Regions from separate parts of the Arthrobacter sp. TJ-170 genome, predicted to be linked through region 2. Evidence: predicted binding sites of a transcription regulator. Region 2 holds the regulator's gene; the other holds the start of a gene.
What was found. Region 2 encodes HspR, which represses chaperone genes until heat shock. Its sites were predicted from a motif close to AAGTTGAGTCNNNNNGACTCAACTT; they were not measured.
Positions count from the first base shown of each region.

Region 1 (9,042 bases), on a different contig from region 2:
CCGCCGTTGCCGGCTTCGACCATTCTCTGCGCCGCGCGCTGCATGCAGATGAACGCGCCGTCGAGGTTGACCGTCAGGATGGACCGCCAGGTGTCGAAATCTGTTTCGAGGAAGGGCATCGGCTTGTTCATGCCCGCGTTGTTGACGAAGACGTCGAGCCCGCCGAGCTCTTCTGCGAGGTGATCTACCACAGCTGCCCCCGCCTCGGGGTCGGAGGTGTCCAGCTGAGCGATCACCGCCCGGCGTCCGCGCTGCTCTACTTCCCGCGCGGTTTGCTTCGCCCCCTCTTCTCCGGAATGCCACGTGATGCCGACGTCCATTCCGGCCTCGGCGAGGGCCACCGCAGTCGCCCGTCCAATACCCGAGTTGGATCCCGTCACTATTGCAGTCTTTGGTGAGAAGGTCATGCATCATCCTCCCCAGGGTCCGGCAGGCACCGCAAGGGTCGATAACCAGACAAAGGGTTATCGAAAAGTTAACTAAGCATGCTTTCTATTTCCACTTCATTGTGTCAGTCTGGCATTACCAGTGGCGGGAAGTGCTGTTCATCATCTCGCAAAATCAAACGCCGACCCCCCGTCACGCCGGCAACTTAGAGGGGATAAAGCAATGGCATCCACACACTCATCGGACCCGGGAGTTACAACCCGAAGCAACATCCAGAAAGCCGCGCTCGCAGTCGGAATAGTCTTCCTGCTTATCGGTATCCTCGGATTCATTCCGGGCATCACCAGCAACTACGATCAGTTTTCCATTGCGGGTCCTGGCTCGGAAGCGTTCCTGCTCGGGATCTTCCAGGTCTCCGTCCTGCACAATATCGTTCACCTCCTGTTCGGCGTAGCTGGTGTGGTAATGGCGAAATCGGCGACCGGCGCCTATAACTTCCTCCTGTGGGGAGGCGTTATCTATGCCGTTCTGTTCATCTATGGGCTGATTGTCCCGCATGACTCAGATGCCAACTTTGTCCCCTTCAACGCAGGGGACAACATCCTGCACCTGGTCCTCGCTATCGCCATGATTGCTCTCGCGCTTGCGCTGCGGGACAAGCACCGCACGGTTCGAGGCCGGTAACCTTCCAGAGGAAAAAGAACGACGACGACGGGTCGCAGCCCGTCGTCGTCATTCTTTTTGCTGTGGTTCGGTGAAGGCGGATTAGGCTTCCACAGCCTTGTCGCCCCGTACCGACTGGGCGTCCTCGCCTGAGACCACCTCGATCTTGCGGGGCTTCGCGCGCTCGCTGACCGGGATGGTGACGCTGAGGACACCGTTCTCATACCGTGCGGAGATGGCGTCAATGTCGATACCCTGACCAAGGTTCAGCTGCCGGAGGAAGGATCCGCTGTCACGTTCGCGGGTGAGCCACTTGACCCCCTCAACGTTGCGCAGCGTGCGCTCGGCGCGGATGGTGAGCAGCTGCCCGTCGACGTCAATATCAACTGACCCCGGGTCAATGCCGGGAAGGTCAGCGCTGAGGATGTAGTGGTCGCCCTCGCGGTAGAGGTCCATCGGCATCAGGCGCAGGCCCTGGCGGGTATCCAGAAGTGCGCCGGCCACGCGGTCCAGTTCGCGAAATGGGTCGAATTTCATAGCCATGATGGTTCACTCCCTGAGGATATCTAGTGTGCTGGGGGTTGAGCCTTGTTCGCTCAACCTGTAGGTAGATTAGCACTCCGCCACATGGAGTGCTAACTCCTTTTTGTTCGCTCATAACGAACGCAAGCCCCCGAAAAAACCCGTCCCGCGGGTGGCGGGACGGGCTACGAACCGTGCCTGCGCGGGGCCTCGATCCCCGGGCCTTCCGCGTGTGAAGCGGATGCTCTACCAGACTGAGCTACACAGGCAAATAGTTCCCAGTCAGTTTAGGGCATCGATGGAGTGATCACGCAAACGCCCCTTTCGGTGGATATTCGGGCGGACACTAAGTACCCTGTCTATCCCGGCCTGTCTCGGGACATCCCAGCGGGCGAGCACTTCTCGAAGCCAGCGAAGGAGTTTGTCATGAATGATCAGGACATTTTGGCGCGTATTCAGTCCCTTGTCGATGAGGAGCACGGACTGCGCGATTCCTCCCCCGATGAGAGTGACTCCGCCGAAGACCGGCGGGTCCGCCTGCGGCGGGTCGAGGAGGAACTCGATCAGTGCTGGGATCTGCTCCGCCAGAGGCGGGCAAAGCAGGATGCGGGGGAGAGTCCCCAGGAGGCAGAGGCCCGGCCGATCGACCAGGTGGAGGGGTACCGCCAGTAAGCTGTCCCGTCCACGACGGGAACGGCGACGAAGATCGTGTACAGAGTGGAAGGAACCCCCATGGAAAACCTGAAAGCATTTGCGCTGATCTGCACGCTCAGCCCCTCACCCGCTGAATCGAGCTCTGACCTTATGGCCAGCCGCATTCTCAGCAAGCTGGAGGAGCAGGGTGTAACGACGTCGTCGGTCCGGGTCGTGGACTACAACGTGGCTCCCGGCGTGGAAATCGACATGGGTGAGGGGGACCAGTGGCCGCAGCTCCGGCGGCAGATCCTGGACGCGGACATTTTCCTCCTCGCCGCTCCAATCTGGGTGGGCCACATGAGCAGCATTGGGCAGCGCGTGTTTGAGCGGCTGGATGCGGATCTGTCCTCCACCGATGATGACGGCAGGCCTATCATGTACAACAGGGTGGCACTCACCGCCGTCGTCGGGAACGAGGACGGCGCCCACCACGTCACCGCGGAGATGCATCAGGGTTTGAACGACATCGGCTTCACGGTTCCTGCCCAGGGCGGCGTGTACTGGGTGGGAGAGGCGATGCAGACGGTGGATTTCAAGGACCTCGACCAGGTGCCTGATCCGGTTGCCTCGACCATTTCCGCTATGACTGCCAACGCGGTTCACCTCGCGAAGTCGTTGAAATCGGCGCCCTACCCTGCGCCGTAGCATCGAGTTGGCAGGCAAGGCGGTGAAGAGCCCCCAGGAGGGTTAAGTCCTGCCCGATCGCGAATACTTCAACGGAAAATAGGCGAGGCGCTTGGAGAATCACCAGAACGACCGCGACGCGCGACGGCGGGAACTCGGCAACACACCCGGCCCGGTCGAGGATGAGATCGAGGAGTCGTTCGACCGAACCGTCGACGAAGGTGCCCAGCGCCTGCACCGCACTTTCCCCGATGTCCTCATCACAGGGCTGTTCGGTGGTTTTGAAATAGGCATCGGCGTCATGGCCTACCTGGCGGTACTCCATCAGACGGATAGTCATCTGCTGGCTGGAGTCGCATTCAGCGCCGGTCTGATAGCGCTTCTCCTCGCGAAAAGTGAGCTCTTCACTGAGGGTTTCCTCGTCCCGATTGCTGCCGTCACTGCCAAGCAAGCCACTATTGGCCAACTCGGCAAACTGTGGGCTGGCACATTGTTCGCTAACCTCGCGGGCGGCTGGCTCTTCATGGCGTTGGTGATGACAGCCTTCCCGCAGTGGACCCCGACCGTCGTCACTGCGGCCGAACACTACGTCGGCGCCGGCTTCAGCTGGCAGACAGTGTGCCTGGCCGTGCTTGGCGGCAGCACCATCACGCTCATGACGCGGATGCAGCACGGGACCGAGGCGATGAGCGGCAAGCTGGCCGCCGCCGTCGTCGGAGGCTTCCTGCTGTCAGGGTTGCAACTCTTCCACTCGATCCTCGACTCGCTGCTGATCTTCGGCGCCATTCAGACCGGTGCCGATATCAGTTACCAGGACTGGCTGGGCTGGTTCAGTTACACCGTGGTGTTCAACGTCGTCGGGGGCATCCTGCTGGTCACAGCGCTCCGGCTGGTACGGGACCGAAAACTCCTGGAGAAGGAACGCGAAGAAGCGCCCGAAGACCCACTGGTCGGGGGCCAGGCGTCCTGACTAACGATTACGGGCCAGCCAGCCCAAGGTCAGGCTGCCCATGGTCCGGCGGAAGCCGCTCTCTCCCTGCGTCACTTCCAGCGCCGCCCAGAGCATTAGGCACCCCTTACTGGCTGCCGAGAGCGCCTGCCGGTTCTTTTCCTCAAGCGCCATCATGGATGCCGCGCCCAGGAGCGCCCATCCAATGATGGGAGCGTTGGGCGGGCGCACCACTGTCTGCTGCCCCAGATCATTCCGTATGAATCCCATCATGCGCCTTTCTTTGATGCTGCTTTCGATGTTTTCTTAGTACCCGCCGCGGTCTTCTTTTCGCGGTTCTTCTCGACGCTGCGGCGGAGTGCTTCCATGAGGTCGAGCACGTTCCCTGACCCGTCGCCCTCTTCACCTTCCCCGAACGTTTCCTCGGTATCGAGAGCTTCGCCCTTTTCGAGCTTCGCCTCGATCAGGGTACGCAGCTGTTCCTGGTACTCGTCCTTGAAATTCTCGGGATCGAAGTCGGAGGAGAACGACTCGACCAGGGCCGCGGACATTTCCTTCTCCTTGGAGGAGATACGCACCTTCTCGTCGAGGGACGGGAAGGTGGCCTCCCGTACCTCGTCCTGCCAGAGGAGCGTCTGAATCATCAGTACGTCACCGCGCACGCGCAGCGCCGCGAGCCGTGACTTCTGTCGGAGAGAGAACTGCACGATCGCAGTCCGGTCAGTTTCTTCCAGCGTGCGCCGGAGCAGGACGTACGCCTTCGTCGATTTTGAATCGGGCTCAAGGTAGTAGGCGCGGTCGAGCATGATCGGGTCGATCTGGTCGCTGGGAACGAACTCGACCACCTCGATCTCGCGGCTCTTTTCCACGGGGAGCGACGCAAGGTCTTCGCTGGTGAGGACGACGGTGCGCTCGCCGTCGTCGTACGCCTTGTCGATGTTCTTGTACTCGACGATTTCTCCGCAGATTTCGCATCGGCGCTGGTAGCGGATTCGGCCGCCGTCCTTGTCATGGACCTGATGGAGGCTGATGTCATGGTCCTCCGTGGCGCTGTAAACCTTCACAGGGACGTTGACCAGCCCAAACGCTACTGCGCCTTTCCAGATCGCTCTCATGTTCCTAGTGAACCAGTGTTGCCCGTGCCGGTCTACGATTGCTTAGGTGAACTCCGAACCGATGGTTACCAAGACGCTTGCCGATGGAGAACCCGCCCTCTGGTTCGAAATGCGCTTCAACGCACCGGCCAGGGTGCTCTGGAAGCACCTCACCGAGCCCGAGAAACTCAAGTACTGGTTCCCGTGCCAGCTGGATATCCTGCCGCGGCCGGGTGCCGTGGTCACCTTCAAATTCCCCGGCCAGAAGGCCATGGAGGGCACCGTCCTGGAGGCGGAAAAGCCCCGGTTGCTCGCCTACACCTGGGATGAGGAAGTCCTGCGCTGGGAAATTGAGGACGACGACGACGGCGGCAGCCTCCTCACGCTCACCAACACCATTCAGGAGGGCCAGGACATCGCCCGGTCGGCGGCAGGCTGGCACCTGACGTTGATGGGCCTGGACGATTACCTGAATGAACGCTCCCTCGGGCAGGACCCTGCGCTGTGGGATCAGTACGTGGCCCGGTACGAGGAGCAGTTCGGCGACTGACCGGGCGGTTGTGCCCGCTGCCGCCACTGGCGAAAACGGCGCATCCCTACAAGACTGGGGAAATGGCCACCGGCAACGCGCAGCAGACGGTTACCGTCGATGGGCGCCGCCTGAAGCTGACCAGCCTGGACCGGGTGATGTATCCCGAAACCGGCACCACGAAGGCCGACGTCCTGGCCTATTACGCCGCCGTCGCTGATTGCCTTATTCCTCACGCCCGTAACCGCCCGGTGACCCGCAAGCGGTGGGTCAACGGCGTTGGAACCGAGGACAAGCCGGGGGAAGTGTTCTTCCAGAAGAACCTGGACAAGTCGGCGCCGTCGTGGGTGGAGCGGCGCGGTATTGAGCACAGTGACCACACCAACGTGTATCCGATGCTCAACAATCTGGCGACGCTGACGTGGCTGGGACAGATTTCCGCCCTCGAAATCCACGTCCCGCAGTGGCAGTTCGGGCCCAACGGCGAAATTAACAACCCGGACCGGATGGTGCTGGACCTGGATCCTGGCCCGGGCGCTTCGCTTCTTGAATGCGCGGAGGCGGCGCGGCTGGCCCGGGAGATCCTCAACGACATGGGCCTGGATCCCCGGCCGGTTACCAGTGGGTCGAAGGGTATCCACCTATACGCCGCGCTCGACCGTAAGCAGACCTCGGATCAGGTATCCGCCGTCGCGAAGGAACTGGCGCGGGTCCTTGAAGCTGACCATCCGGATCTGGTGGTCAGCGACATGAAGAAGTCGCTGCGCGGTGGAAAGGTGCTGCTGGACTGGAGCCAGAACAACCGCAACAAGACCACGATCACGCCCTACTCCCTCCGTGGGAAGGTGCGCCCGATGGTGGCGGCGCCGCGGACCTGGGAGGAACTCGACGATCCTGATCTTGCCCACGTCGACTTCGAGCAGGTCGTTGAGCGCATCCGGGAGTACGGGGACCTGCTGGCCGACATGTATCCCGGACAGGCCGACGGGGCGGCTGTTGCCTTGGGCTCACACGACGACGGCGGCCCGGACCGGCTGCACACGTACCGTTCCATGCGGGACGCCTCCAAGACGCCCGAGCCTGTCCCGGACAAGGTGGGGGAGTCCGGCGGCAACACTTTCGTCATCCAGGAACACCACGCGCGGCGCCTGCACTACGACTTCCGGCTGGAGCGCGACGGCGTCCTGGTCTCCTGGGCCATCCCGAAAGGGCCGCCGACCTCCACCGGTGAGAATCACCTCGCCGTCCAGACCGAGGACCACCCGCTGGACTACGCGTCCTTCGAAGGCACCATCCCCAAAGGTGAGTACGGCGGCGGCGAGGTCCACATCTGGGACTCCGGCACCTATGAAGCCGAGAAATGGCGGCCCGGCAAGGAAGTCATCTGCACCCTGCACGGCCGCGAGGATGGCGGCCTTGCCAAGGGCGGCAACGCTGTGCGCAGGTACGCCCTCATTCACACCGGCGGCTCCACCGACTCCGCCGAGAAGAACTGGCTGATCCACCTCATGAAGGAACAGCCCGGTCAGGCGTCACCACCGGCGTTCACGCCCCGGCCGGCAGAGGACCTGCCTCAGCTGAAGCCCATGTTGGCGACCACGGGGTCTCCGGGGCTGCTGCGTTCCGAGGACGACTGGGCCTTCGAGATGAAGTGGGACGGTATCCGGGCCCTCGCGACCGTCACGCCGGACGGAACCCGGCTCCTGAGCCGGAACGGCAACGACCTGACCAACGCCTACCCTGAACTGGCCGACCTAGGCAGCTACGTCAACGGAGAACAGGCAGTGCTCGACGGCGAAATCGTCGCCATCAACAAAGCCGGCAGGCCCGATTTCGGGATGCTCCAGGGGCGCATGAACCTGACCAAGAAGTCGGACATCGATGCGGCACGGAAGCGGACGCCGGTTCACTTCCTGCTTTTCGACCTGCTGCACCTCGACGGCAACTCGCTGCTTGACCTCGGGTACTCCCAACGCCGCGAAGTCCTCGAACAGGCAGTCGACGCACTCGGGGACGGCCACATCCAGGTACCGCCTGCCCTGGATGCGACCCTGGACGAAGCCATTGACGCGAGCAAGGAACTTGGCCTTGAAGGGATCATGGCCAAGCGGGTGAACAGTCCCTACTCGCCGGGCCGCCGCTCCGAATCGTGGGTCAAGATCAAGCACTCACTGACCCAGGAGGTCGTCGTCGTAGGTTGGCGGCCGGGCAAGGGCAGCCGTGCGCACAAGGTCGGTTCACTGCTGGTGGCGATCCCCGACGGTGTGGAGCTGAAGTACATCGGGCGGGTCGGCTCCGGCCTGACGGAGCGGGAACTGGCCGAGATCGGTTCGCGGCTGAAAAAGATGGGCCGCAAGACTCCACCACTCGATGACGTTCCGGCGCCTGACGCGTCGGATGCCCGGTGGGTACGCCCGGCGCTCGTAGGCGAGGTCCAGTTCAGCGAACGCACACAGGGCGGCAAGCTGCGCCACCCGGTATGGCGGGGGTGGCGACCGGACAAGCGACCGTCCGACGTCGTTGTCGAAATCTGAACACGCGGGACGCAGGCAAGGACATCGGCGTCGTGACCGATTGGCAGCTCGCACCACCCGACGTCTAAATTCGTTGCAGGATACACAGTCCTAAGACCGCGCAGGTACGAATAAGGGTCATGAGCATCAACCAGGCAACACAGAGCACTTCGGCGGAGGAGTCCATTACTCTGGCCGCCGCGCGCCGCGCCGTTGCCGAGGCGCTCTTCGACCTTGAGCAGGCATGGCGGAACCCTCGGCCCGACGCCGTGGTGGCAGCCGCCCGACGGCATCTCGCTGCTGTGGAAAGCTGGGCTGACGCCCGGCGCGAAGGCGCCTGAGAAACCGGGGCGACGACGGCGCACGAGGCTCCCTTTCCCCATCGTGTAGCGTCGGTGTCGGCGAGTAACCGCCGTCACTAGTCAGTCTCATAAATGGGGGAAATTGTGGACATTGGTCTGTTAATCACGCTTGGGGTGATTGCCGGCGTCGTTGTTGTTCTTGCTCTGATCGCCGTCATCGTCGCCCGTATGGCCCTGCGGATCGCGAGCCCGTCGGAAGCGCTCATCATCACCGGGAAGGGTGCCCAGGAAAGTCAGCGGGTGGTCTTCGGGCGAACCTTCATCAACCCGTTCACGCAACGGGCGTTCTCCATCTCGCTGGCCTCCCGGCAGGTCACCCTCCAGATCGAGGGCATTTCCAAAAACGGCATCAAGCTCCACCTGACCGGCGTGGCCCAGATCAAGGTCGGCGGCGACGAAGAAGCCGTCCGCCGCGCGGCCCAGCGCTTCCTCAACCAGCAGGAGCAGATCGACCACTACACGCAGGAAACGTTGTCCGGTTCACTGCGCTCGATCGTGGGCACGCTCTCCGTCGACTCCATCATCAAGGACCGTGCTTCCTTCGCCAAGAGCGTGAAGGAAGAGGCGGAGCACTCGATGCACAATCAGGGCCTGGTCATCGACACGTTCCAGATCCAGTCCGTGAATGACGATTCCAGCTACCTGACGAATCTCGGACGTCCCGAGGCCGCCCTGGCCGAAAAGCTGGCCAAAATCGCCGAGG
Region 1 covers NZ_JBZCNL010000007.1:160,449-169,490, forward strand. Annotated here, with positions in the region: gene AC4D1W_RS13760 (SDR family oxidoreductase) at 1-407, opposite strand, end outside; gene AC4D1W_RS13765 (DUF4383 domain-containing protein) at 610-1,071, shown strand; gene AC4D1W_RS13770 (Hsp20/alpha crystallin family protein) at 1,153-1,593, opposite strand; tRNA gene AC4D1W_RS13775 (tRNA-Val) at 1,768-1,841, opposite strand; gene AC4D1W_RS13780 (DUF2630 family protein) at 1,999-2,244, shown strand; gene AC4D1W_RS13785 (flavodoxin family protein) at 2,305-2,913, shown strand; gene AC4D1W_RS13790 (formate/nitrite transporter family protein) at 3,005-3,862, shown strand; gene AC4D1W_RS13795 (hypothetical protein) at 3,863-4,114, opposite strand; gene ku (non-homologous end joining protein Ku) at 4,111-4,956, opposite strand; gene AC4D1W_RS13805 (SRPBCC domain-containing protein) at 5,003-5,485, shown strand; gene AC4D1W_RS13810 (ATP-dependent DNA ligase) at 5,548-7,998, shown strand; gene AC4D1W_RS13815 (hypothetical protein) at 8,118-8,318, shown strand; gene AC4D1W_RS13820 (flotillin family protein) at 8,412-9,042, shown strand, end outside.
Region 1: AC4D1W_RS13770 (Hsp20/alpha crystallin family protein) is a predicted target of HspR. The motif match lies at 1,629-1,653, and genes of this name have one in related genera.

Region 2 (9,042 bases):
GCCCACGAGCGGGGAGGTCGCTGTGACGTTCTCGAAGCCGACGCTCACACCTGCGGCCTTCATGAGCTTCTGCACTTCGCCCTTTTGCTCGGGCAGGGTGATGGTCACGACGGTACCGTCGGAACCGGCACGGGCAGTACGGCCGGAGCGGTGCAGGTACGCCTTGTGTTCCGTGGGCGGATCAACGTGGACCACGAGCTCGACGTCGTCAACGTGCACTCCGCGCGCTGCGACGTCAGTGGCGACAAGCACGCGCACATCACCGGTGGAGAACTCAGCCAGGTTGCGGTCGCGCGCATTCTGCGAAAGGTTGCCGTGCAGGTCGACGGCGGGGATACCGGCGTCGGTCAGGGTCTTGGCGAGCTTGCGGGCGTGGTGCTTGGTGCGCATGAACAGGACGCGCTTGCCCTTGCCGGAGGCGAGCTGCACAATGAGCTGCTTCTTCTGGGTCTGGTCGCCGATCAGCAGCACGTGGTGCTCCATGGTGGTGACCGAAGCCTGTGTCGTGTCCACGGAGTGGGTCAGCGGGTTGGACAGGTACCGCTGGACAATCTTGTCCACGCCGTTATCCAGGGTGGCCGAGAACAGCATGCGCTGACCTTCGGTTGGTGTGGTGTCCAGGATCCGCTTCACGACGGGCAGGAAGCCGAGGTCGGCCATGTGGTCGGCCTCGTCCAGCACGGTGATCTCCACCGACTCGAGCGTCACCAGCTTCTGGCGCATCAGGTCTTCAAGCCGTCCGGGGCAGGCAATAACAATGTCGACGCCGGCACGCAGCGCTTTTTCCTGGCGAGCCTGTGAGACGCCACCGTAGATGACGGTGGTGTTCAGGCCAAGCTCGGCGGCCAGCGGCTCGACGGTCGCGTTGATCTGCGTAGCAAGCTCACGTGTGGGAGCAAGGATGAGCGCCAGCGGGCGGCCCGGCTTGCGGCGGTAGGCTGCCTCGCGCTCGGCCAGGCGCGACACCATGGGCAGCGCAAACGCGAGCGTTTTACCGGAGCCGGTACGGCCGCGGCCAAGAACGTCCCGGCCCGCAAGGGTGTCGGGGAGGGTCTTGACCTGAATGGGGAACGGTTCAGTGATTCCCTGGTCGGTAAGGGAACGGACCAGCGCTGTGGGCACGCCAAGCGCAGCAAAGGTAGTCATGTAAAGTACACGAACTTTCTTCTCATCTTCCCTGCGCACCGGTTGGTGCCCAGAGTCCGCCGAAGGAAAGTCAGACAGTGTCAACCGCTCTCACAATCTTGCGAGATAGCGCGGGACAAAAGAATGCGTTCATCGACGCAGGCTGCGGCTGTTGGTCTTCGTAAAAAGCTTCATGTGCCGCAAGCAAGTGGATCCAGTCTATCAGTGGTCTGGTTGCGCTCCTGACGGCCGTTGGTGAGGATGGGGATTGTGTGAGCAAGCCCACCACGCGCGCCGCACTGAAACCTCACCACACCGCAGGAGGAACCATGTCCACCGCCGCTGCCATCCGCTCCCATGCTGCAGATCTGTCCGGGGAAGTAACTGAACTGCGTCACCGCCTGCATCAGGAACCGGAGGTCGGCCTGCACCTGCCCCGTACCCAGGAGAAGGTGCTGGAAGCGCTGGACGGGCTTCCCTACGAGGTGAGCGTGGGCAAGGACACGACGTCGGTGACCGCAGTTCTGCGCGGAACGGCACCGTCGTCGAACGGACAGAAGCCGGTGGTTCTGCTGCGCGGAGACATGGACGCTCTTCCTGTGCAGGAGCAGACCGGAGTCCACTACACATCCCGGATTGACGGGGCCATGCATGCCTGCGGCCACGATCTGCACACGGCAATGCTCGCCGGAGCCGCGCGGATCCTTGCTGACCGGCGCGAGGAGCTGGCGGGCGACGTCGTACTGATGTTCCAGCCTGGCGAGGAGGGTTTTGATGGCGCAGGGGTGATGATCCGCGAGGGTGTACTCGAGGCCGCAGGGCGGCGGCCGGACGCGGCCTACGGCATTCACGTTGTGTCCTCGTTGCTGCCCAATGGCCTGTTCGCCAGCCGGCCCGGCACGCTGATGTCAGCGTCCAATTCGCTTGATGTGACCGTCCACGGCGTCGGCGGCCATGGGTCGGCACCCCACCGTGCCAAAGACCCCGTCACCGTTGCGGCAGAAATTGTGACCAGCCTGCAGACGATGATCACGCGGCAGTTCGACATGTTCGATCCCGTGGTGCTGACCGTCGGTCTTCTGCATGCGGGAACCAAGCGGAACGTCATCCCCGAATCAGCGCGCATAGAAGCGACGATCCGGACCTTCTCCGAGCAGAACCGGGAGCTGATGCGAACCGCGATCCCGCGCCTGGTGAACGGCATCGCCGAAGCGCACGGACTCTACGCAACGGTGGAGTATGAGACGGAGTATCCGCTGACGGTAACGGACCCCACGGAGACCTCGAACGTTGAGAAGCACGTCGGTGAGTTGTTCGGCGACGAGCGGTACACGCAGATGGCCAATCCCCTCAGCGGCTCAGAGGACTTCTCCCGGGTGCTGGCGGCCGTGCCCGGGAGTTTCGTTTTCCTGTCCGCCGTCCAACCGGGTGTCGATCCGGCGGGAACCGCGTTCAACCACTCCCCCTACGCCACCTTCGACGACAGCATCCTCGCCGACGGCACCGCCCTCTATGCGCAACTGGCAGTGGCGCGGATCGCCGAGCTTTCGGGCGCCTGACCCGTCCGGACCGCCGGCTTGGCGTGCCTCGCTACGCTTGTACCGATGAGCACGCACCCTGAGCCCCAGCCCTTCCCTGCCCAGCCCGTCTCCTTCGTGCGCCGCGGCTCACGACTCCAGGGCCGCCGTCGTGATGCATGGGCGGAGCTGTCCGAAGGCCTCGTCGTGGAGGTTCCGCGCAGTTCCGCGGCGGACACTTCTGTGGACCCCATGTGGGAGTACGACGCCGCTGCCTCCTTCGGGCGCGATGCACCCCTGGTGATCGAGGTCGGATCGGGACTGGGTGAAGCGGTGGCGCATGCAGCAGCCGAGCACCCCGCGCGCAACTTCCTCGCCCTCGAGGTGTACAAGCCGGGGCTGGCCCAGACCCTGCTTCGAATTGACCAGCGGGGGCTGACCAACGTGCGCGTCGCGCAGGTGAACGCGGCAGAAGCCCTGGCCACGATGATCAGTCCCGCGTCGGTCGCCGAACTGTGGGTCTTCTTCCCCGACCCCTGGCACAAGACCCGCCACCATAAGCGCCGGCTCGTCAAGGACTCCTTCATCGAGCTGGCCGGGCGCGTGCTGGAACCCGGCGGCATTCTGCGCCTCGCCACCGACTGGTCGGACTACGCGGCGCAAATGCGCGAGGCCGCCAACGCCTCACCATTGTTCGAGAACCTGCACGAGGGCGAACGCGCCGGGGGGGACAGTCCCCTGACCCAGGTGTGGGCCAGCGGCGTCGAGCACGAAGTCGGCGGGACGCCCCGCCGTGAGGGACGCGAGCCCGCCGGTACGGCCTCGGCCCGCGAAGGCGAGGACATGCTCGGAGGCTGGGCACCGCGTTTCGAGGGCCGGATTCTCACGAGCTTTGAAAACAAGGCCCATGACGCCGGCCGCATGATCTTCGACCTGGCGTACCGGCGGGTGTTTTAGCCGCTGCCGTCAGGCGCGGACGTCGTAAAGGTGATGGACGACGTCGTGCAGTCCGTACTGCGCGAGGGTTGCGACAGTGAATCCCGACCCATTGCTTCGCCGCCCTACACGGTCCCAGTCCGTCACCGAATCCAGCAGCGCGGTGTACGCCTCGCCCACATCTGCAAGCTCGCCTGCCACCCTGGCCGGATCCTCGGCGGCGTAGTTTTCCTCCTGTGCCGTGCGGTCCTGGTCCCAGTTCTCGAAGAGCGGGTCCTCCTGCGCCAACATCAGTTCCGTGCGTTCAGTGAACAGCACGTAGACGTCCCGGACGTGGGTAGCATACTCAAGTGCTGACCAGGTGCTCTCGTCGGGGCGGTCGCGAACGTCGGCCCGTTCGAGGACGGTCCGCCACCGAGGCAGATCTGCTCTGTGTTGCTCCGCGATGCGATCAGTCGGATAGTCTGCCGGGTCGAATCCGCATTCGGTGCAGGCTCGTTCCAACACCCAGGTCCAGTCCTTGGTATCCGGTTCAATTGCCATAGATCGAAGCGTATCCGGGTGCGGCGTTGAAGCGACCAAACCTGACTCAATCAAACGACGACGACGGCAGGTCCCGCTCCCCCGCGGCCATAGCGTCAACGATTCGGCGGGCAACAGCATCAGGGTCCTTGCCCTGCGGCAGGCGGGGTGCCACTCCCTCGATGGGACGGTGCGCCAACCCGGTTTCAGTGTGCGGGGGCCGAACATCGAGGACGCGCACCCCGCTACGGCGCAACTCGAGCGCAGCAGCCTTGCCGAACGCGCTCAGCGCCGCCTTGCTCGCGGAGTACGCCGCCATGCCTCCGGTGGGACTATCGGCGACGACAGCGCTGATCTGGACCACCTGCGATCCCTTGCTCAGCCGCGGGACAACAGCCCGGAGGAGCCGGGCGAAGCCCACGAAGTTGGTGAGCAGCAGCTCGTCCAGAGTGTCATCGTCGAGCTCCGCGAGGGAACCGAAGGCCACGACGCCCGCGGCATAAACCACGCCGTCCAGAGGCTCGTCATCCAACGTATCGGCGATGCGGGCGGGCCCTCCGGGCAGGGTGAGATCAGCAGCGACGGACCGGGCGCCCAACCGATGAGCGACAGCGCTGAGTTTCGCTTCATCGCGTCCGCTGAGGATCAGCCGCGCTCCCCTTGCGTCCAGTTCTGCAGCTATGCGCGAACCGAGCTGGCCCGTTGCTCCTACCACCAGGAACTGTTTGCCGCGGATGTCGGCGGCGTTGGTCTCACCCATGACCTGAGCCTAGCAACCCGCCCTGACGCTTCCCTCCCGGGCCCGCAAGGCCTATGCCTGCCCTCGACGGCGGTCCTGTGCCTTTTCTTTCAGCTGCCGGAGTTCCTGCTCGGCTGCCTCACGTGCCTCGAGCTCGCCGAACGCCTGTTCGAGCTTCCCGGAGGACGGGTCCGACCAGGTGAGTTCCTCTTGGGCTGCCTGCAGATGCCTCAGACGCCTGGCTTCCTGCTCCGCCTCGCGCGCGGCACGAGCGGTTTCCACACTGCTTCCCGCTGAAGCGGACACCGCACCCTGAACGTCCAGCGCCGCCTGGGTGGCGCCGTGCTGGGCCTTGAGGGATTCGTAGCGGACTGCATTTTCCTGCAATGAGGTTTCAAGCCGGTACAGGTCTGCTTCGAGGGAGTGGAACTGCTGATCGACGCCATCGCGCTGGCGGGTCAGAGCCTCGAGCCTTTTCTGCACGTCCAGTGCGCGGCGAAGCGCGGCCCGGGCGGCGTCGTCGTTGTTGTCCGCAACCGCGCGTTCCGCCTCGCGGTTGCACGCGTCGAGGTCTGCCGCTGCCTGCCGGGCGAGGCTGTCGACCCGGTGCCGTACAGCGGCGAGGTCGGCAACACTGCGGCGGGCACGGTCGAGGTTTTCCTCCTGTTGCCGCTGGGTCTGCCCGAGCGCGGCGATGGGATCGACCGGTTCAGCAGCGTTGCGGCGCGAGGAAAGGATGCGTGAGATGCGGCGGCGTACAGACACTGGTCCTAGGCCCGCCGCGTGCCGGTGCCGTAGGCGGCATTCCAGGTCCTCAGGGCACCGATTTCCGTAGTGAGGCGCGAGGTGGCACGCTCAAGCTGCCTGCTGCCGGAGACCTGATGAACCTCGAGAAGGGCCCGACGCAGCTGAGCCGACAGTTCGCAGAGGGAGTTGACCTGCTCGCCGATGCCGCCTGCAAGGTCTTCACGGAGCGCCCTGTTCGGTTCCTGTTCGGCAAGCGCAAGGCGTTCACCGAGTACGGCTTCGGCCCGGGTGAGATCCTCAGCGGTTGCAGCCAGGTCCCCCGTGGGAGAGCCCTGTGCGATAGCCGCCGCAACGGAGCGGCGGGTGGCGTCCGTGGAGCGCTCAAGCTGGAGCCGGAGCCTGGCGAGCTCCCGTGCCGATGCATCCGTGGAGAAGGACCGCAGGCGGCTGGACCCGCGCTCGATCCGGCGGCGGAGGACCCCCGAATGGCGGACACGGCGCACGAGCAACCAGGTACCGGTTGCCGCACCGATGGCCAGCACACCCAGGACCGCTCCACCAAAGAGGAGGAGCTGGAGAACACCCTCCAGCAGGACTTCCGCGGCGTCAGCGAACTCTGAATCAGGCATGTATATAAGTGTGCCGTGGAATTGGAGGTTGCGCTACGTGGGGGCCCTCAGCGGGAGGGATCCCCGCGCCAGATCATGAGTGCCTGGCTGCGCGGGCGGGGACGCTGGCCCCGGGCGAGGGTGACGACGTCACCCGCGAGACCGGCAGCGAAGACACGGCTGGTCTCCGATTTCCGTCGCTGTGCCAGCTCTTCGGTGAGTTCGCTGACCCTGTGCTGGAGCGCCATGACCTGATTCTCCAGTTCAAGGATGCGCCGGATCCCTTCCAACGAGACGCCCTCATGGGACAGCCGCTGCACTTCGCGCAGGACATTGACATCGCGCTGGGAATACCGGCGGGCCCGCCCCGGCGCCCTGCTGGGAGTGACGAGGCCCAGCCGGTCGTACTGACGCAGCGTCTGGGGATGCATGTCTGCCAGCTCCGCCGCCACGGAGATCACATAGATCGGCATATTGATATCAACAGACATGGTGTCGCTCCCTTCTGCTGGCTAGATTCCCCACACCCTAAAGCCGCGCCTTCTCGGCGAGGTTGTTACGCGGATCGGCATCCTTCGTGGCGGTGGCGAATGCTTCGACGGCGGCCGCTGCGTCCTTGTTCAGATTCTGCGGAACGACGACGTCGATGGTCACCAGCAGATCGCCCGTGCCCTTCGAAGTCTTCACTCCACGGCCCTTGACCCGCAGGGTCCTGCCGGACGGAGTACCCGCCGGCACCTTCACCTTGACGATCTCACCGTCCAGGGTGGGCACCTCCACCTGCGCACCGAGCGTTGCCTCGGGGAAGGTGACAGGTACGTGCACCCTGATGTTGTCGCCGTCGCGCTGGAAGAACGGATGCGGCTTCACATTCACAGTGACCATGAGGTCACCGTTTCCTGACGGCCCGGCCTGGCCCTTTCCGCGTACACGGACCTTCTGCCCGTCACGGATGCCGGGAGGAATACGAACGTCGATCACCTCGCCGGACGGTTCACGCAGGCCGATGGTGGTGCCGCGGATGGACCCGGCGAAGGAGATGCTGGTGCTCGCCGTGCGGTCTGCGCCCTTGCGTGGCGGCGCCTGATACCCAGGGAATCCACCGCCCCCGGGGAATCCACCGCCGGAAGAGTAGCCGCCGCCTCCGCCGAACAGATCGGCGAACTCCGGAGGCAGGTTGCTGCCGCCGCCGAAACCTCCACGCTGGCGACCCGCCGTCTGACCGAAGAGGTTCCCGAACATGTCGTCAAAGCCGGCACCGCCGCCTGCCCCGCCCGGGCCGCCCGCGGTGAAGCGTGCTCCGCTTCCCATGGCGCGGATCGCGTCATACTGCTGACGCTCCTCGGGATCGGACAGCACCGAGTAGGCCTCGGAGATGTCCTTGAACATCCGGTCCGAGCCGCCGGTGCTCTGGTTCTGGTCGGGGTGGTGCTTGCGCGCGAGCTTCCGGTAAGCCTTCTTGATGTCGGCGTCGGAGGCGTCCTTGGGCACGCCAAGGATCTTGTAGAAGTCCTTGTCGACCCAATCCTGACTAGCCATCTGACCCCTCCTCTCTCTTAAACTTTAAGTTGTCCTGTTCGTGGAAGCATTGCCGCCGTCCCCTCCGAGGAAGGGGGCTTTGATATTCCGAGCGGCCGCCAGGCCCGTAGGAATTTCGTTGCCCCCGTTCGGAGGGGACGGCGTGCTCAGCTACTCCGGTACCGCTACGATCACCTGGGCTGCGCGCAGGACGCGGTCACCCTTCTTGTAACCGGCGCGGAGGATCTGGCTGACGCTGTCGAACTGGACGTCCGGGCTTGGCTGCTGGATGAGCGCTTCGTGGACGTTCGGGTCGAACTCCACGCCGGTCTCATCGATGCGCGAGAGACCGTAGGTTTTCAGCGCGTTCTCCAGCTTGGTGGAGATAGCGGCGAAGGGCCCGTCCGCAAGGTCGCCGTGCTGGCGGGCGGCGTCAATGTCGTCGAGCACCGGCATGAGCGAGTTCAGTACCCCGATCACTGCCATATCCCGTGCGACGTCGCGGTCCCGCTCCACCCGCTTCCGGTAGTTGACGTACTCGGCCTGAAGCCGGAGCAGGTCATTCCGAAGCTCGGCCTCAACGTTGGTGGACGCCTGAGGAAGCTCTTCTCCGCCACCGGCCTCATTGAGGATCGCTTCTGCCTGCGCCAGTGCATCAACACCGGCGTCCGCTCCGTCCAGGTGCACCGAGTCCGAGGCATCCTGCCCGGTTCCGGCGCCGGGCTCCTGGCCGGCCCCCGCGAAGGGTGCCGAGCCAGGGGTGCCCGTGCCGTCTGTTTCGGCTGTGCCGTGCTGCCCACGGATCTCCCCAGTCTCCGGGTCGATCTTCCGGTTATCTCGGAAGCTCACTGGCTCTGAGTGTTCTTCTTCGTTTCCGTGGTGCGGCATGGCTACTTCTTCTCGTCTTCGTCAACGACCTCGGCATCGACGATGTCTTCGTCGTCAGCCTTGGATCCGTTTTCGCTGGGCTCACCGGTGGGGGTAGCGCCGGGACCGGCGGCACCTTCCTGCTGAGCCTGGGCGTAGATGGCCTCGCCGAGCTTGGTCTGGGAGGTCTGCAGCTTCTCGAAGGCAGCCTTCACCTCGTCGTCGTTATCCTGCGACTCCAGAGCCTTCTTGAGTGCATCGACGTCGGACTGCACCTCGGTCTTGACATCTTCGGGCAGCTTGTCGGAGTTGTCGTCGATGAGCTTGCCAACGGAGTAGGCCAGCTGCTCGGCCGAGTTGCGGACATCCGCGGCCTCACGGCGCTGCTTGTCCTCGGCAGCGTGCTCTTCAGCCTCACGGACCATGCGGTCGATGTCTTCCTTCGACAGCGCGGTGCCGCCGG
Region 2 covers NZ_JBZCNL010000004.1:206,350-215,391, forward strand. Annotated here, with positions in the region: gene AC4D1W_RS09655 (DEAD/DEAH box helicase) at 1-1,146, opposite strand, end outside; gene AC4D1W_RS09660 (M20 metallopeptidase family protein) at 1,455-2,684, shown strand; gene trmB (tRNA (guanosine(46)-N7)-methyltransferase TrmB) at 2,730-3,599, shown strand; gene AC4D1W_RS09670 (DinB family protein) at 3,609-4,121, opposite strand; gene AC4D1W_RS09675 (SDR family NAD(P)-dependent oxidoreductase) at 4,168-4,860, opposite strand; gene AC4D1W_RS09680 (PspA/IM30 family protein) at 4,912-5,604, opposite strand; gene AC4D1W_RS09685 (hypothetical protein) at 5,610-6,215, opposite strand; gene AC4D1W_RS09690 (heat shock protein transcriptional repressor HspR) at 6,263-6,685, opposite strand; gene AC4D1W_RS09695 (DnaJ C-terminal domain-containing protein) at 6,723-7,733, opposite strand; gene AC4D1W_RS09700 (nucleotide exchange factor GrpE) at 7,884-8,600, opposite strand; gene dnaK (molecular chaperone DnaK) at 8,603-9,042, opposite strand, start outside.